Regions from separate parts of the Pradoshia sp. TA40_28 genome, predicted to be linked through region 2. Evidence: predicted binding sites of a transcription regulator. Region 2 holds the regulator's gene; the other holds the start of a gene.
The links. The regulator NrdR, encoded in region 2, represses ribonucleotide reductase genes. The targets are predictions, from matches to a motif close to AACACNATATATNGTGTT.

Region 1 (8,087 bases), on a different contig from region 2:
AAGCAACCGGTTGTTGTCCGATCTAATAATGTAATGATGGATCAGCAAAAAGAGGAATTGCGTTTTAAAGCAATTGAGGCAGAACGTGCTGAGATCCAGCGCATGTATGAAGAGGGACAAATTAACCGTGAACTCGCCCAGGATTTACGCCGCTTTGTCAATTATGTCGAGAGTGTCATGCTTCAGGAGATTGAAGAATAAGCTTGCAGGTTTTCCTGTGAGCTTTTTTTGTTTACTGGTAAGAGGCTAAGGGAAAATGTAGTTGTATACATTTCACATAAAATACAATTTTAGGTAAATATTTTTTATTCTTGGGGTGATAAGATTTAAAGGAATAACCGGAGGAGGCAACCAGTATGAAAGTATTTATGATTGGCGGTACGGGTTTATTGGGGGCAGAAGGAGCAAGGGTATTAATTGAACAAGGGCATGAAGTAGTAACATTATCCCTGCCACCCATCCCTAAAGGCAGTAACCTTCCTGAAGAAATGAAGATTACATTGGGAAATTATTTAACGCTGACAGACGAAGAAATTCGCGAATATTTAACAGGTTGCGATGGGTTTGTTTTTGCAGCAGGTGTAGATGAAAGAATAGAAGCTCCGTCACCAATCTATTCCTTTTTCGAAAAATATAATATTAAGCCATTAGAAAGGCTGTTAAAAATAGCAAAGGAATGTGGAGTGAAACATTCAGTTGTACTAGGATCATATTTTTCTTATTTTAATAGGGAATTACCTGAATATGAATTAACGAACCATCATCCATATATAAGGAGTCGTGTAGATCAGGCTGATATGGCCTTATCCTTCGCTGACGAGAATATGAGTGTGGTAGTCTTAGAGGTACCCTATGTCTTTGGAAGTCAGCCGGGGCGTAAACCTGTTTGGGTTTTCCTTGTAGAACAGATTCGAAATATGAAAGAAGCTGTCCTGTATCCTGTAGGTGGAACAACCATGGTGACTGTGAAGCAAATCGGGGAATGTATCTCAGGTGCCTTATTAAATGGGAAGACCGGTAATTATCCGGTTGGCTATTACAATATGGAATGGAAAGAGATGTTGAGTATTTTCCACAAATACATGGGAACTCCGGACAAAAATATCATAACAATTCCTGCCGCGGATTATACGGAAGCGATGAAGACGAAAGCAGAACAACAAAAAAGTGCCGGAATAGAGCTCGGCTTGGATACGGCTGAATTCGCAAAGATTTTTACGAAAAATCTTTTCATTGATAAAAAGACCATTGTTGATCACTTTGGTGTACAACCGGATGATATTGACAAAGCCATCGGTGAGTCGGTTCAATTGAGTCTAGATATCCTGGAAGGAAAAACACACGTAGTTGATATGAAGGCGGAATAGAGTGAGCTCTTGCTACTTTAGAGAAAAAAGAGACAGGTGAATAGAGGGGGGCGATATTTATTTCCTCCCTCTTTTTTTTGTCATTATATTAATTAATCATTGTTCTAGGTGTTTATAGTAATTTTTTTATATACCAAGCATCCATTGCATTATGATCGGAGCCATCTAGCGGTTTTTCAAGCTGCCGGAAACCTAATTTGGTGTAAAGGAGATTAGCAGTCTTAAGTTTCTTTACTGTTTCTAAGTAACAGTATGTATAATGTTCCATAGCGAATATGAGTGCTATTTCCATCAGTTTTTTTGAGAGACCCAAACCTTGAGCTTCGGGTTTAATATAGAGTTTTTGCAACTCGCAAATATCCGAATTTAGCCCATAGGGAGCAATACCGACACCGCCTACTACCTCATCTTGTTCATTTACCACTACCCAATACTTTGCATTGGATTGTTGCTTGTAAAATTGGGCTAGATTTCCCAGTTGGGGATCAAAATAGGCTGTTCCTGGGATATTTAATTCAAATGATTCCAATGAGCGCTTGATTATTTGTTCCATTGTTCTATTGTCCGTTTCTTTAATTTCACGAATCTGCATAATGAATCCCCCAATTTCCAATCATATATGTATTAGGTTCGAATCATTTCCACTAAAAATGATCCTGTTATAAACATTTTACTAACGAAATACTTATACTCTGATTCTAGTAAATTCTTATGACAGTTGTAAATTAAAAAAAACTCTGACTAAATAAAACGGGATAGAAATAACGACGCTCTAGTAAAAGCCATGAGAAAACAACTCATGGCTTCGGTTCATGGACTTAATGCTGTTTATTTGGAAGTTTTTTGCTTGGACGCCCATAGCCTTGCTTAGCTTGATTCTTTTCTGCTTTTTGTTGCTTTTCATGCAGATGTTCTACATATTCATGGGTAGTTTCTTCTTTCATATACATCCTCCCTTTTTATCGTGCTATCGTTATTTTCTCAAACCTTAATGGAATTCATGCATGCCAAAATAGATTATAATAGAGGAAATGGAAATAAGGTTGATGGAGGAAAGTAAAATGGCTGGTAAAGTAGGATTAGTAATCGGTGCAACCGGGTTAGTTGGGAAGGAACTAGTTACTACGCTTTTGGATTCTCCGGAATTTGCGGAGGTATTTGTATGGGTAAGGACTACCATGGGTATCCAGAATCCAAAGTTTCAGGAGTGTTTTCCGGACTTTGAACAATTGGATCATGAGCCTATACCCGATGAAGTGGATTGTATCTTTTGTTGTTTGGGAACAACCATTAAGAAAGCAAAGACGAAAGAGGCATTTAGGATGGTGGATTACAACTATCCCTTAATGCTGGCAGAGAATGCTAAGAAACATCAGATTCCTCAATTTTTGATCATTTCAGCCATGGGGGCAGACGAATCTTCCCGTGTATTTTACAGCCAGACAAAAGGACAATTGGAGATCGCATTAAAACAGCTTCAATTAAATAGTCTGACCATCTTTAAACCGTCCCTTTTATTGGGTAAAAGGCAGGAATTCAGGTTTGGAGAGGAATTGGCTGCATTTGCTAGCAGAGCATTACCATTTTTATTTAAGGGACCTTTTAAGAGATATAAGCCTATTGAAGGTAGTACCGTTGCAGAAGCCATGTATTTGTATGCGATTCAGGAAAAAAGCGGGGTACATATAATCTCATCCTATGAGATGGAGGAAGTTGTAATGGGTTACCACAAGGGGTAAAAGGCGCGAAAAAATTGTTTAGCCTAACAGATATTTTAATGGGTAGGGTATAATAAAAGATACTATTATTAAACAGGGGTTACAAAATGAAAAACAATGAAGAATTTATCAATCAGCTAGGATTGGAAGATAAAATTACATTAGAGGATATACCAGATATAGATTTATATATGGATCAAGTGATTCAATTGTTCGAGAGCAAATTTAAAATGTCTAAGCGTAATGATGATGAGAAAGTTTTAACAAAAACGATGATTAATAATTATGCTAAGGGAAAAGTGTTTTACCCAATAAAAAACAAAAAATATTCTAAGCGACATTTGATCTTAATCAGCTTTATTTATCAGTTGAAGGGGACTTTGTCTATAAATGACATAAAGACCATTCTTGGTCCTTTGAACACTCAGATCATGGAAGAGGATTTAAACATTGATGCTTTGTATGCGAGCTTTTTGCGCCTGACTGATCAGAATGCTCTTAAATTTAAAGAAGACATTTTAGAGAGTGTAGCTGAGGCAAATGATGAAGGCAGACAATTAGGTGGCGATGTAGAAGGATGCGACATGGAGTATTTTGAAAAATTCCTATTGATCGCTTCACTTTCTCATATGAGCCAATTGTATAAAAAAGCAGCTGAAAATTTAGTGGATGAATTTATAGCCAGTAATAAACCGAAATCATAACAACTTAATATCCTTTTAACTATATAGAGCCAATGCGGATTTGCATTGGCTCCTCTTGTTTATTTTGTTTTAATTTTGCCCTTCCATTGCTTGAAGCCGCCTTCAAGTTGATAAAGATCATGATAGCCTTTTTTATACAGCATTTGGGCAGCACGTGTGCTTCTCATGCCACTTTGACAATAAAGATAAACGGGCTTGTCTTTACGAAGTTCCTTCATTCGCATTTTCAATTGTGTAGAAGGTATGTTGCGGGCACCCAAAATATGTCCGCCCTCAAATTCTTTTTGCTCACGAACATCTATTAACTGTGCTTTTCGATAGCCAGCTTTAAATTCCTCTTGGGACAATGTCGTAACCATTTTTTTGGTGGAAAAATAGCTGTAAACTGAATATCCAATAATTAACACAACCAAAACTATTAAAACAATTAGTGATGTTGGCAATAAAATCCCCACTTTCTCTTTCTGTTCACTTTTCTATTATACAGTCCGTATATTTTTCTGGCAAAAATTTTTTCTGGTAATAGGATAATGATTTTTTTAATAGGAACCACATACTCCAGGGCTATCTATACAGGTTAGTAATAGAGGTTTTTGAATAGCTGAATATCAATCATCTTACTGTAGCTTCATTAGATTAGATGGTATATTTACAAATGACTAAGAAAATGATGGACCTCTCCTGAAAAAAATCTGGTTGAGAAAAAATTAATGTCGAAATTAAAAAAAACGTTGTTATATAAGGCCAAATTAATTTTCAGAATATGCAAGCTTTAGATTTTGCCTGATTAGGTTCAAAAATAGGTAAAAATCAGATTTAATCCCATGTTTTCTTGGTTTTTTATAAGATTTTATTGATTGACATTTTAGGAATAAAATGCTCAAACACTATATGTGGTATGCTTCTCGAAAACAAGAACACTATATGTTGAATTAAAATGTTGCCTATGATAACGTAGAGATATTGAATTTAAGAACAGATATTGAATTTAGAACTAAACAAGAACAGGTAAAAATACGAGATTATATTATTGGTTGAAGGGGAGATCGAATTGTCTACAGTTACAAATCGCAAGTTGTCTATTAATGTCGAAAGATTAAATAAAGATATCGCTCAATTTCCGCAAGTATTTCCAATTACTCCAGACATGAATAAGACGTATAAGGGTGTTTCAAGGCTTGTGATGATAGATCGTTATTCCTTCAAAGACACTGAAAAGGTTACACTTACTGATGGAGATTTTGTAGTACTAACGATTAAAGAAGATCCTAAGTTTCCCGCACGTGGTCTTGGCTATATCCAACATATAGATTGGGAAGCGAAGAAAGCACATGTATTGGTTGAAGAAGAATTCCGTTCTTCCTTGGACAAGCATGATGAAATTAAAACTGGTTTAATTTGTAAATCATTGGACGTAATTGAAAAACCGCTTGAAATTTATTATGAACAGATTGCTAAACGTAATGCACGCGGTTTGGCACAAGTTGAAAAAAGTGAAGAAAAACGTAAGGAATGGTTTGATAAATTCTATAATGAATTGGTCCAAACAAATTTCATTCCAGCAGGACGTGTTCTTTATGGTGCGGGCTCCGAAACAGAAGTAACCTATTTTAACTGCTATGTTATGCCATTTATCAATGATAGCCGTGAAGGAATTTCTGAGCACCGCAAACAAGTAATGGAAATCATGAGTCGCGGAGGCGGTGTCGGAACAAACGGTTCTACCCTGCGTCCAAGAAATACGCTGGCTCGTGGTGTAAATGGTAAATCCTCCGGAGCCGTTTCCTGGCTCGATGATATAGCAAAATTAACTCATTTAGTTGAACAGGGCGGTTCCCGCCGAGGCGCCCAAATGATTATGCTATCTGATTGGCATCCAGACATCGTTGAATTTATCATTTCAAAAATGCAAAATCCAAAAATTTTGCGTTTCCTAATGGAAGTCAGCAAGGATGAAGAAATTCGTAAACATGCATCTGAAAAATTGAAGTTTACTCCATTAACGATGCAAGAAGAAGCTATGTATCAGGGCATTTTAAACTACAAATCTATCCCGGGTTATGGTGGATTTAATGAATCAATCATTAAGGAAGCAGAAGCGAAACTTGCTGCTGGTGGAAATGACGCCGTTCATAATCCTGACTTCTTAACAGGGGCCAATATATCTGTGTGTTTAACCAAAGAATTTATGGATGCCGTTGAAAATGATGCGGAATATGAACTTCGTTTCCCAGATGTAGAGTCTTATAGTAAAGAAGAAATGAAAGCCTATAACGAAAAATGGGCAGACTGCGGCGATGTGCGTGAATGGGAAAAACTTGGATATGCTGTTCGAGTATACCGTAAAATTAAAGCGCGCGAACTTTGGAATTTAATAAATATCTGCGCGACTTATTCTGCAGAGCCGGGCATATTCTTTATAGATAATGCAAATGATATGACAAATGCCAAAGCATATGGCCAAAAAGTCGTGGCGACAAATCCTTGCGGAGAACAACCATTGGCACCATATTCTGTATGTAACTTGGCCGCTGTAAACCTGGCTGAAATGACAGATAAAGATCGTAAACAAGTTGATATGGAAAAGCTGCAGCAAACAGTAAAAGTCGGCGTACGTATGCAGGATAATGTCATTAATGCGACTCCATACTTCCTTGAGGCCAATAAAAAACAGGCATTGGGAGAAAGACGCGTAGGCCTTGGAGTAATGGGTCTTCATGATATGCTTATTTATTGTGAAAAAGAATATGGATCTGAAGAAGGAAATAAACTGATAGATTCTGTGTTTGAGGCAATTGCGACAGCAGCATATGAGGAATCCATTGAGATTGCGAAAGAAAAAGGCAGCTTCCCATTCTTAATTGGCGAATCTGAGGAAGAAACAAAAGAATTACGTACTCGATTTGTTCAGACTGGTTATATGAAAAAAATGCCTGAACATATTCGTGAAGGTATCATGAAATATGGAATCCGCAACTCCCACTTATTAACCGTCGCTCCTACTGGAAGCACGGGAACAATGGTTGGCGTTTCGACTGGACTTGAGCCATACTTCTCATTCACTTATTTCAGAAGTGGACGTCTTGGTAAATTTATTGAGGTAAAAGCAGATATTGTGGAAGAATATCTACGCCGCAATCCTGAGGCAGACAGCAATAATCTTCCATCTTGGTTTATTTCTGCAATGGACTTAACACCTGAGAAACATGCTGATGTACAATGCATCATCCAGCGTTGGATCGATAGTTCTATCAGTAAAACAGTAAATGCTCCAAAAGGATATACGGTTGAGCAGGTCGAGAGAGTCTACGAACGTCTATACAAAGGCGGAGCCAAAGGTGGTACGGTTTATGTAGATGGAAGCCGTGATACGCAAGTATTGACCTTGAAAGGCGCTGAAGCAGATACAGATCAATCAACTCAACCGAAACATACAAAACAGCATGTTGTTCTAGTTGATACAATTGATGCGCTCGAATCAACAAGCGTAACAATTGGCAGCGAAGTAGGAAATACATGCCCGGTTTGCCGTCAAGGGAAAGTAGAAGAGCTTGGTGGCTGCAACACATGTACGAACTGTGGTGCTCAGCTTAAATGTGGATTGTAAGTTAACTGTTTATAAAAGCATGTAGAGTTGAATTTAACCGTTTAGCCCCTATAGATTCTATAGGGGTGTTTTTTATGTCAATAAGTAAAAGAACATATAAAACAAAATAAGTGAATGGAACCTATGTTAAAGGTGATATGCAGGTTAAAACAGGCTTTAGAGTCTAGACTTTTTAAAAAATGTCGCCATTCATATGTTAAAAAGGAATAAAATTGAAACTTATTAAGTATTTTTAAATAGGACTGGTTTTAAAGGTGTTAATTTCTAAATCCTAAGGGGATTGCTCTGGATTTCTCCGGGAGTTCTAAAGGAGGATTGGTACAGGCAGGATAAAAAATATATTTTGTGGAATCAGAATTTAAATACCCTAAATATGGTAGTACGTTCATAAAGTGAGTGCGTTTTATATGTCTTGTTATTTTATAAAGGGGGAAACTAAATGCGTCGTTTAGAAGGTAAAGTAGCTATTGTAACAGGTGGGGCTTCGGGAATTGGAGCGGAAACCGTACGTACATTAGCAAAGCATGGTGCGAGTGTGATCGTGGCTGATTTTAATGAAGCAGGAGCAAAAGAAATGGCAGACAGCATCGTAGCAGAAGGCGATGTTGCTTCACATGTGTTTGTAAATGCAACAGTCGAAGAAAGCGTCAAAAGCATGGTGGATTATGCCGTTCAGACGTATGGCAGATTA
Region 2 (8,087 bases):
TATACTTCCATTAAAGAAACTCTGGCTACCGCTATCGAAAAGGGAGGGAGCACCGTACGTTCCTACGTGAACTCCCAAGGTCAAATGGGCATGTTTCAACTCGAATTGTTTGCGTATTCGAGAAAAGGGCAGCCATGTAAACGGTGTGGAACAATTATGGAAAGAATCATTGTTGGAGGCAGAGGGACAGTCTACTGTCCAGTATGTCAGCCATTAGCCTAGTGGATATGAACATAATATGGGCTCCTTTCATATAGTAGGGTATTGAGTATGGAAAGGAGCCCCTATGAATGGAGCACATAGCTTCAATTTTGTTATTGGCCTTGGCCGTAAGTCTCGATAGTTGCGGGGTAGGAATGACCTATGGAATGCGAAAAGTGAGTATACCGTTTCGCTCCATCCTCATCATTGCCGGGTGCTCAGCATTAAGCTTGGCATTCGGCATGTTGATGGGATCATTAAGTGAGCATTTTATGGCACAATCCTGGACTGGAAAGCTGGGAGGCATAATCTTACTGGGACTGGGAATATGGACGCTTACGAGTTACTTTAAGCGGAATGAAGAGCCTTGTCCATATGTGGATGAAAGAACCTTGTTTCAGCTGGAGATAAAGTCTATCGGGCTGGTTATTCATATACTTAAAAAGCCATTAAGTGCCGATTTTGATCGTTCAGGCACCATTACTGGATTAGAAGCTTTCTTTCTTGGTTTAGCTCTATCGTTGGATGGATTTGGAGCTGGAATAGGTGCTGGCATTCTTCATTACCCTTTGTTTATTCAAGTAATCCTCTGTTTTGGAATGAGTGCTTTATTAATGACATTGGGGATTAAGGCGGGTAAATATCTTAAGGATTCATTTATGGCGAAAGTCTTTTCTTTTATTCCAGGATTCGTACTAATTTTTCTTGGGTTAACCAAAATAATTTAATAGGGAATGGAATGATATGGGGAAAATAATCGGAGTTACAGGCGGAATTGCCAGTGGAAAAAGCAGTGTCAGCAGATGGCTTATTTCCAAAGGCTACCCTGTTATTGATGCAGATATCGCAGCAAGAAAAGTCGTTGAGCCCGGTATGCCGGCATTGGAAGAAGTCATTAAGGTTTTCGGGAAAAGCATTTGTTTATCCGATGGGACATTAGATCGGAAAAAATTAGGTTCGATTGTTTTTTCTGATTCCGAAAAACGTCAAATGTTAAATGAAATCGTTCATCCAGCAGTAAGAAAATGGATGATCGAAGAAACGAAAAAAGCGTTGCATCAGGGAGCAGATTTGGTTTTCTTGGATATACCATTATTGTATGAAAGTAATTTGACCTATATGGTAGAGAGTGTCATTCTAGTGTATGTAAAGCCGGAAGTTCAATTAAAAAGAGTAATGGAGCGGGATCATTTTAGCGAGGAAGAAGCACTCGCTAGGATAAAGGCGCAGATACCAATTGATGATAAGAAAGAATTGGCTGATTATATCGTAGATAATAACGGGCCATTCTGTGAAACTGAAGAGCAACTCAATGAGCTGATTAAACAATTAGGTATTTGAATATAACGAGGCTATCTAAAGGAGAAAATCTCCTTTTTAGATAGCCTTTTTTTGTATATTTTAACTAAAAGCTTTATAATATGGATAATAATGGGTGTTATAACTATGCGGTATTTCTTTTAATGTGTTATACTATTTACATGATTTTACGCGAAAAGTATAACTTATATAGGGGGAAATGAAATGAATGCAAGAGTTGCTATCAATGGGTTTGGTCGGATCGGCAGAATGGTCTTCCGAAAGGCTGTATTGGATGAGCATCTTGATATTGTAGCCATTAATGCCAGTTATCCGCCTGAAACACTGGCACATTTAATTAAATATGATACAAATCATGGTCCATTTAATGGTGATGTACGTGCTATGGATGATCATTTGTTGATAAATGGGAAGAAAATTCTTTTACTTAATAATCGTAATCCAGAGTTTCTGCCATGGAAAAAGCTCGAGATTGATATTGTAATAGAGGCTACTGGTAAATTTAATCATCGTGATAAAGCAGCTCTTCATTTAAATGCCGGTGCGAAACGGGTCGTATTAACAGCTCCAGGTACAAATGAGGACATCACCATTGTAATGGGTGTGAATGAAAATGATTTGAATATTAATAAACACTATGTCATTTCCAATGCATCCTGTACAACCAACTGCCTTGCACCTGTTGCAAAAGTGTTGGACGAACAATTTGGCATCGATAATGGATTGATGACGACTATACATTCGTATACAAATGATCAAAATAATATTGATAATCCGCATAAAGATTTACGTAGAGCGCGTGCATGTGCACAAAGTATCATTCCTACTACCACGGGAGCGGCCAAAGCCCTGGCGCTTGTTCTTCCTCAGTTAAAAGGAAAATTGCATGGGATGGCATTAAGAGTGCCTACGCCAAATGTCTCTTTAGTAGATTTAGTAGTTGATCTCAAACGAGAAGTGACTGTTAATGAAATCAATCAAGCATTTAAAACAGCTGCTGAAGGCTCCTTGGCCGGTATTATACAGTATTGCGAAGAACCACTTGTTTCAGTCGACTTTAATACTAACTCGCATTCTGCTATTGTAGATGCCCTTTCCACAATAGTCATTGGTGCAAATAAAGTGAAAGTACTTGCCTGGTATGATAATGAATGGGGTTACTCATGTCGTGTCGTGGAATTAGTAAATCATGTGGCTCGACTGCTTCAGGAGAACAAGGTAAAGGTGAGTTAAATACGGAAGAATTTCCGATTGAGGCCTGTGCGCTCTTTAGCGACACAGGCCTTTTCTGTTTGGACGATTGTAATAGGATAAAAAAACTTTTTATTTTAGTGGAAATTATTAACTAATATTGAAGAGTATTATTGCAATTGAAATATAAACCATATATACTAAATCTCGTAAACTTCATCATCCTGGCAGTGCTACTTAAAGGGTTAGGACCTCTCAGGACTAACTTTCCCCCGTGGTAGTATTGGCCAGAAACGAAGGCAATCAAAATTCGTTTAAATGTTAAAGGGGGAAATGGAACATGGAAACAATAGGTCGTCATGTCATTTCTGAACTATGGGGCTGTGATTTATCTAAATTGAATGATGTTAATCAAATTGAACAAATATTCGTAGATGCAGCTCTAAGATCGGGAGCTGAAGTTAGAGAAGTAGCTTTTCATAAGTTTGCTCCTCAGGGTGTAAGTGGAGTAGTTATTATTTCTGAATCGCATTTAACCATTCATAGCTTCCCGGAGCATGGGTATGCCAGTATCGATGTATATACATGTGGGGATTTGGATCCAAATGTAGCTGCTGATTACATCGCTGAGTCTTTAAACGCACAAACACGAGAATTTATTGAGATTCCTCGTGGCATGGGTCCTGTTGCTGTCAGTCCAGTTCTTGCCAAAGCTTTATAATAGATGAGTAATAGAGAGTATAAAAGAGATGTTTTTGCATCTCTTTTTTTTATGTGTAAATAACCACTTTCAGGATAAAAAATAGCATTTTATGCAAACAGACTTGTCCTATTTGATTTGTTTTAATAAGATAGAACTATAGAAAAGGACGGTGCTAATCTATATGATATGTCCAACTTGCCAACATAATGGGACAAGAGTGCTGGATTCCCGCCCTGCGGATGAAGGACGTTCCATACGAAGAAGAAGAGAATGTGAATCCTGTGGTTACCGTTTTACAACTTTTGAAAAAGTAGAAGAAATACCGTTGATTGTTGTAAAAAAAGATGGCGCACGGGAAGAATATAGCAGAGAAAAAATATTAAGAGGCTTGATTCGAGCTTGTGAAAAAAGACATGTTGCCTTAAAAGAGTTGGAAGAAATTACGACAGAGGTAGAAAAAGAAATAAGAAATCAGGGATTTTCTGAAGTAAAAAGTGATTTAATTGGTGAAATGGTTATGGATCGGCTGGCAGAGGTGGATGAAGTTGCCTATGTACGTTTCGCTTCCGTATATCGCCAATTTAAAGATATAAATGTGTTCATTGATGAGTTGAAAGAATTAATTAAAAAAGAGGATTAAGTAGAGCTGAAGACAGTTTCTTTAGCTCTTTTTTCAACTATAAAACCCTGAAGTACGAAAGGTTTGTAGACAATGCAATTTTCATGGATGTTTGTAAATCCTAAAGATAGATATGTCGTATTATATAAAGAAAAATTATCGGAAATGGATCATAAATCCATTCAATATTTATATCAGCCATTAGTTGGAGGATTGGCTGTTTCTTTGTATTTGACCTTATTAAATGAAGTGAATACAGGTAATATGTACTCCAAACAAACGACACACCGTTGGTTAATGGATGTACTGGGTCTGCCGTTGGATGAGATCTTTCAATATCGTAAAAGGCTTGAGGGAATTGGATTGTTAAAGACATACAAAAAGGCTACGCCTGAAGGAAATGTTTTTATTTATGAAATCTTGTGCCCTTTAAGTCCGGACCAGTTTTTTCATGATGATTTGCTGCCTATTTATCTGAAACAAAAGCTTGAATCCAGGCATTATGAACGACTGCTCTCCATGTTTGCGGATAAACGAATTCCGGACGATTATGAGGAGATTACCCAGTCATTCAGCGAGGTTTTCGCATCAGAATTTCGCAATCCAAGAGAAATGGTCAATCCAGAGTCAGATGCAAAAACTCAGTTCTTTTCAAAAGAACCACCGGGTTACACGCATAATTTCATTGAACAATTCGATTTCGAATTATTATTCGCCACTCTTAAAAATAGTTTTATATCTAGAAAAGCATTTACTCCCAATGTGATTGAAGCTATTGCGATGCTCTCTTTCTTATATAAAATCAGCGTGGTTGATATGAGCAAATTGATTTTAAGATGCCAAAATGAACATAATGAAATTGATATAGACGAGCTTAGAAACTGTGCTCGAGAATTTTTCCACATTAATCACGGTGAGGAAATGCCAACATTGATTGAACGGAAACAGCCAGAGTATGAGCGTACGATCGTAGAGCCAAAAACACCGGAGGAACATTTGCTATATACCTTTGAAACGACTTCTCCATTGGAATTTTTAGTCAGTCTTTCACAAGGAGCAATGCCTTCAGACAATGACCTGGCCTTAGTAGAAAAAGTTATGGTCAATCAAAAGCTTCCACCGGGTGTAGTCAATGTCCTTCTGCATTATGTCATGTTAAAATCAGATATGAAATTGCAACCAAATTATGTGGAAACAATTGCATCGCATTGGGCAAGAAAAAATATCACGACTGTGCGTGAAGCGTATGAAACCGCATTGAGTGAACATAAGAAATATCAAACCTGGGCTCAGGATAAGAAAACGAAGACAAATAAATCTACACGCCGTCCAACGAATAGTGGCAGGAAGGAAATCATTCCTGAATGGCTGGATGAAACGAAGAAGAAAGAACCGGTTGCCCAGTCCAGCGAAATTGCTGAGCGGGTAAGAAAATTAAAGGAAAAATTACAAAACGAAAATACTAAATAAAGCAGGAGGTGTGCAGTGATGAGAAATATACAGGATGCATTAAATAGACTCGGAAATCGTGAAAGCTTTCAAAAAAGAATGGATGAAATGAGGAATATCGTCTTAAAAGATCCCGATGTCCGTTTATTTATAAATGAACACAGCAGCGAGCTGACAAGCGACATGATTGAGAAGAGTATGAATAAGCTCTATGAGTTTTCGATGCAAACAAAGACATGTGATCACTGTCCGTCTTTATCCGAATGTAAAAATATTATTTCGGGGCATACTCCGCGTTTGTTTATTCAAGGAAAGCGGATTGATGTTACCTATGAACCTTGTCATAAAAAACGGATACAGGAAGAGAGAAATCGGCTGCGTAAGCTGATTCATGCCAGCCATGTTCCAAAAGAAATTGTGGAAGCTTCTTTTTCTAATTTAATTTGGGATGATTTTACGACTGAAGCACGTGTAGAAGCGGTTGAAAAGGCGAAGAATTTTGTTGACTCCTATAAAAATGGTGTTCGGCATAAAGGTCTTTATTTATATGGTGAATTTGGGGTAGGTAAAACCTATTTGCTTGGGGCCATTGCAAATGCACTCTCTGAAGCAGGTGTATCGTCCCATATCGTGTATTGGCCGGAATATTTAAGAGAATTAAAAGGCTCATTCGCGGAAAATTCCTATAATCAAAAAGTGGATGCTTTAAAGGATGTTCCTGTTTTGATGATTGATGATATTGGAGCCGAAACGATGAGTGCTTGGTCACGTGATGATGTTTTGGGTCCTATTCTTCAATACCGAATGCATGAGAACCTTCCAACCTTCTTTACTTCTAATTTCAATATCAAAGAATTGGAACATCATTTCACGTATTCACAGCGTGGAGAAGAAGAACGGGTTAAAGGGAAACGAATTATGGAGCGAATCCGTAATTTGACGGTTCCGATTGAAATGGACGGCAAAAATCGCAGAGATTAAAAGTAAAATGAAAAATGATCAAAGAGGCAGACCGCCAAACGGACTGCCTCTTCTTTTTGTCATTCGCTGACCGATAAATTATGAGTAAACCCATTGTTATAAATTAAATCAAATTAAACGAAAAGATGAAGAAATTATATCCATTTGTCTTGATGCTTTTATTTCATCTAATTTTATCCATTCATTCTAAAGGATTGCCCTGTCCCATATATATAAAACTAGGAGTTCCGATAGTCTGGAGGGATAGGGTTGCTTACGATGTATTTTGATTCACAGGAAGAACAGAATACTTGGCAGATTCGATTTAAGAAAAACGATTTTTTTATTCGACAGGCAATTTATTCTGTTAATGAAGATGGTCAAAAGTCTGTCTCCTTTCTTTGGGATCCGGATCAAGAGGAAATTTTTTGTCATGCACTCATTGAGGCTTTATATACATTTTTCTCTACCTATCATCTAGAATATAAAATTCGGGATGTGATTCGGAAACGATATTTCTATGAGGATGAAGATGAAATTGGCCAAATTGCAGAAATGGCATTGCTCATGTGGGATGGTGAAGCTGCCTATTGCGGAGATTATTATCTTCCAGATCAACTTAAAGATCAGGTAAAGGTACTCCTGCGACAAGTAGTTGAACAGAAGATCGACTTTTCGTTTCAATCATTATGGAATTTTCGTTTTAAGGATATTCAGTCATCGCTTGTCTCGTTGGTTGGATATGCTATCGACGAATACAAACTCGAACAGGATTATCAGGAATTTATCTCTGTATTGAGGGGGTTAATTGGAGAGCGGGATGCACAGGTTGAGGAAATTCATTTAGTCTACCATGAGGAGTTTCAATTTTATAATCATCATTTTCAACGGATTTCAAAACAAGATATCCTAAAAGCGATTGACCGTAAATTGATGGCGGAGAATCCGATGTTTATAGATTCAAATACCATCGCACCACTTGTTTCGCTAGCCCCAAAACGAATTCATATATACGCAGATGATGAAGATAATCGAATTATCGCGACGCTGAGAAAGATTTTTGAAGAAAGAATTCTTTTATTCCGTATGAGTTATTTTTATGAGCAGGTTAAACAGGTAGAAGAACGTTCATAATAAAAAAGAAAAAGAATCAATCTTGCTTTTGTCCTCATTAGCTTTTATAATAACCTACATACAAGTTTTATAATCGATAGGTTACGATAAGGATATGAGTGTTTTAAAAAGCTGTGTACAGAGAGGGGAGCCAGTGGCTGCAAGCTTCCTCATAGACTTGAAATACTTACCACCTTTGAACTTCAGCCAGGAAAACAATAATGTGATTATTGGCTGACGGGAACTCCGTTAAAAGATACAAGTGCCGGAACAGCTGGACATCAGCGCCGGAATTTGGGTGGAACCGCGGGTTTATTATGCAGTGTGCGATAGCTCGTCCCTTATATTTTTAAGGGACGGGCTTTTTATTATGTAGAAAAAAGGAGTGGCTCACATGGCTGAAATGATTAAAATAACATTTCCAGATGGTGCGGTAAAGGAATTTGAATCTGGAATCACAACTGAGCAAATTGCTTCTTCCATTAGTTCTGGATTAAAGAAAAAAGCAATTGCAGGTAAAGTAAATGGTGC

Region 1: a site for NrdR is predicted at 4,673-4,690, ahead of AC58NB_RS12585 (vitamin B12-dependent ribonucleotide reductase). Genes of this name have one in related genera too.

The regions. Positions count from the first base shown of each region.
Region 1 covers NZ_JCATZO010000008.1:148,775-156,861, reverse strand. The annotation lists gene AC58NB_RS12620 (Na+/H+ antiporter) at 1-201, shown strand, start outside; gene AC58NB_RS12615 (NAD-dependent epimerase/dehydratase family protein) at 357-1,367, shown strand; gene AC58NB_RS12610 (GNAT family N-acetyltransferase) at 1,480-1,959, opposite strand; gene AC58NB_RS12605 (DUF4023 family protein) at 2,186-2,311, opposite strand; gene AC58NB_RS12600 (NAD-dependent epimerase/dehydratase family protein) at 2,429-3,106, shown strand; gene AC58NB_RS12595 (DUF1836 domain-containing protein) at 3,193-3,789, shown strand; gene AC58NB_RS12590 (rhodanese-like domain-containing protein) at 3,849-4,232, opposite strand; gene AC58NB_RS12585 (vitamin B12-dependent ribonucleotide reductase) at 4,841-7,396, shown strand; gene AC58NB_RS12580 (SDR family NAD(P)-dependent oxidoreductase) at 7,836-8,087, shown strand, end outside.
Region 2 covers NZ_JCATZO010000003.1:276,262-284,348, reverse strand. The annotation lists gene mutM (DNA-formamidopyrimidine glycosylase) at 1-222, shown strand, start outside; gene ytaF (sporulation membrane protein YtaF) at 291-929, shown strand; gene coaE (dephospho-CoA kinase) at 946-1,542, shown strand; gene AC58NB_RS05460 (glyceraldehyde-3-phosphate dehydrogenase) at 1,726-2,754, shown strand; gene speD (adenosylmethionine decarboxylase) at 3,053-3,433, shown strand; gene nrdR (transcriptional regulator NrdR) at 3,597-4,055, shown strand; gene AC58NB_RS05445 (replication initiation and membrane attachment family protein) at 4,128-5,504, shown strand; gene dnaI (primosomal protein DnaI) at 5,523-6,464, shown strand; gene AC58NB_RS05435 (putative sporulation protein YtxC) at 6,723-7,577, shown strand; gene thrS (threonine--tRNA ligase) at 7,951-8,087, shown strand, end outside.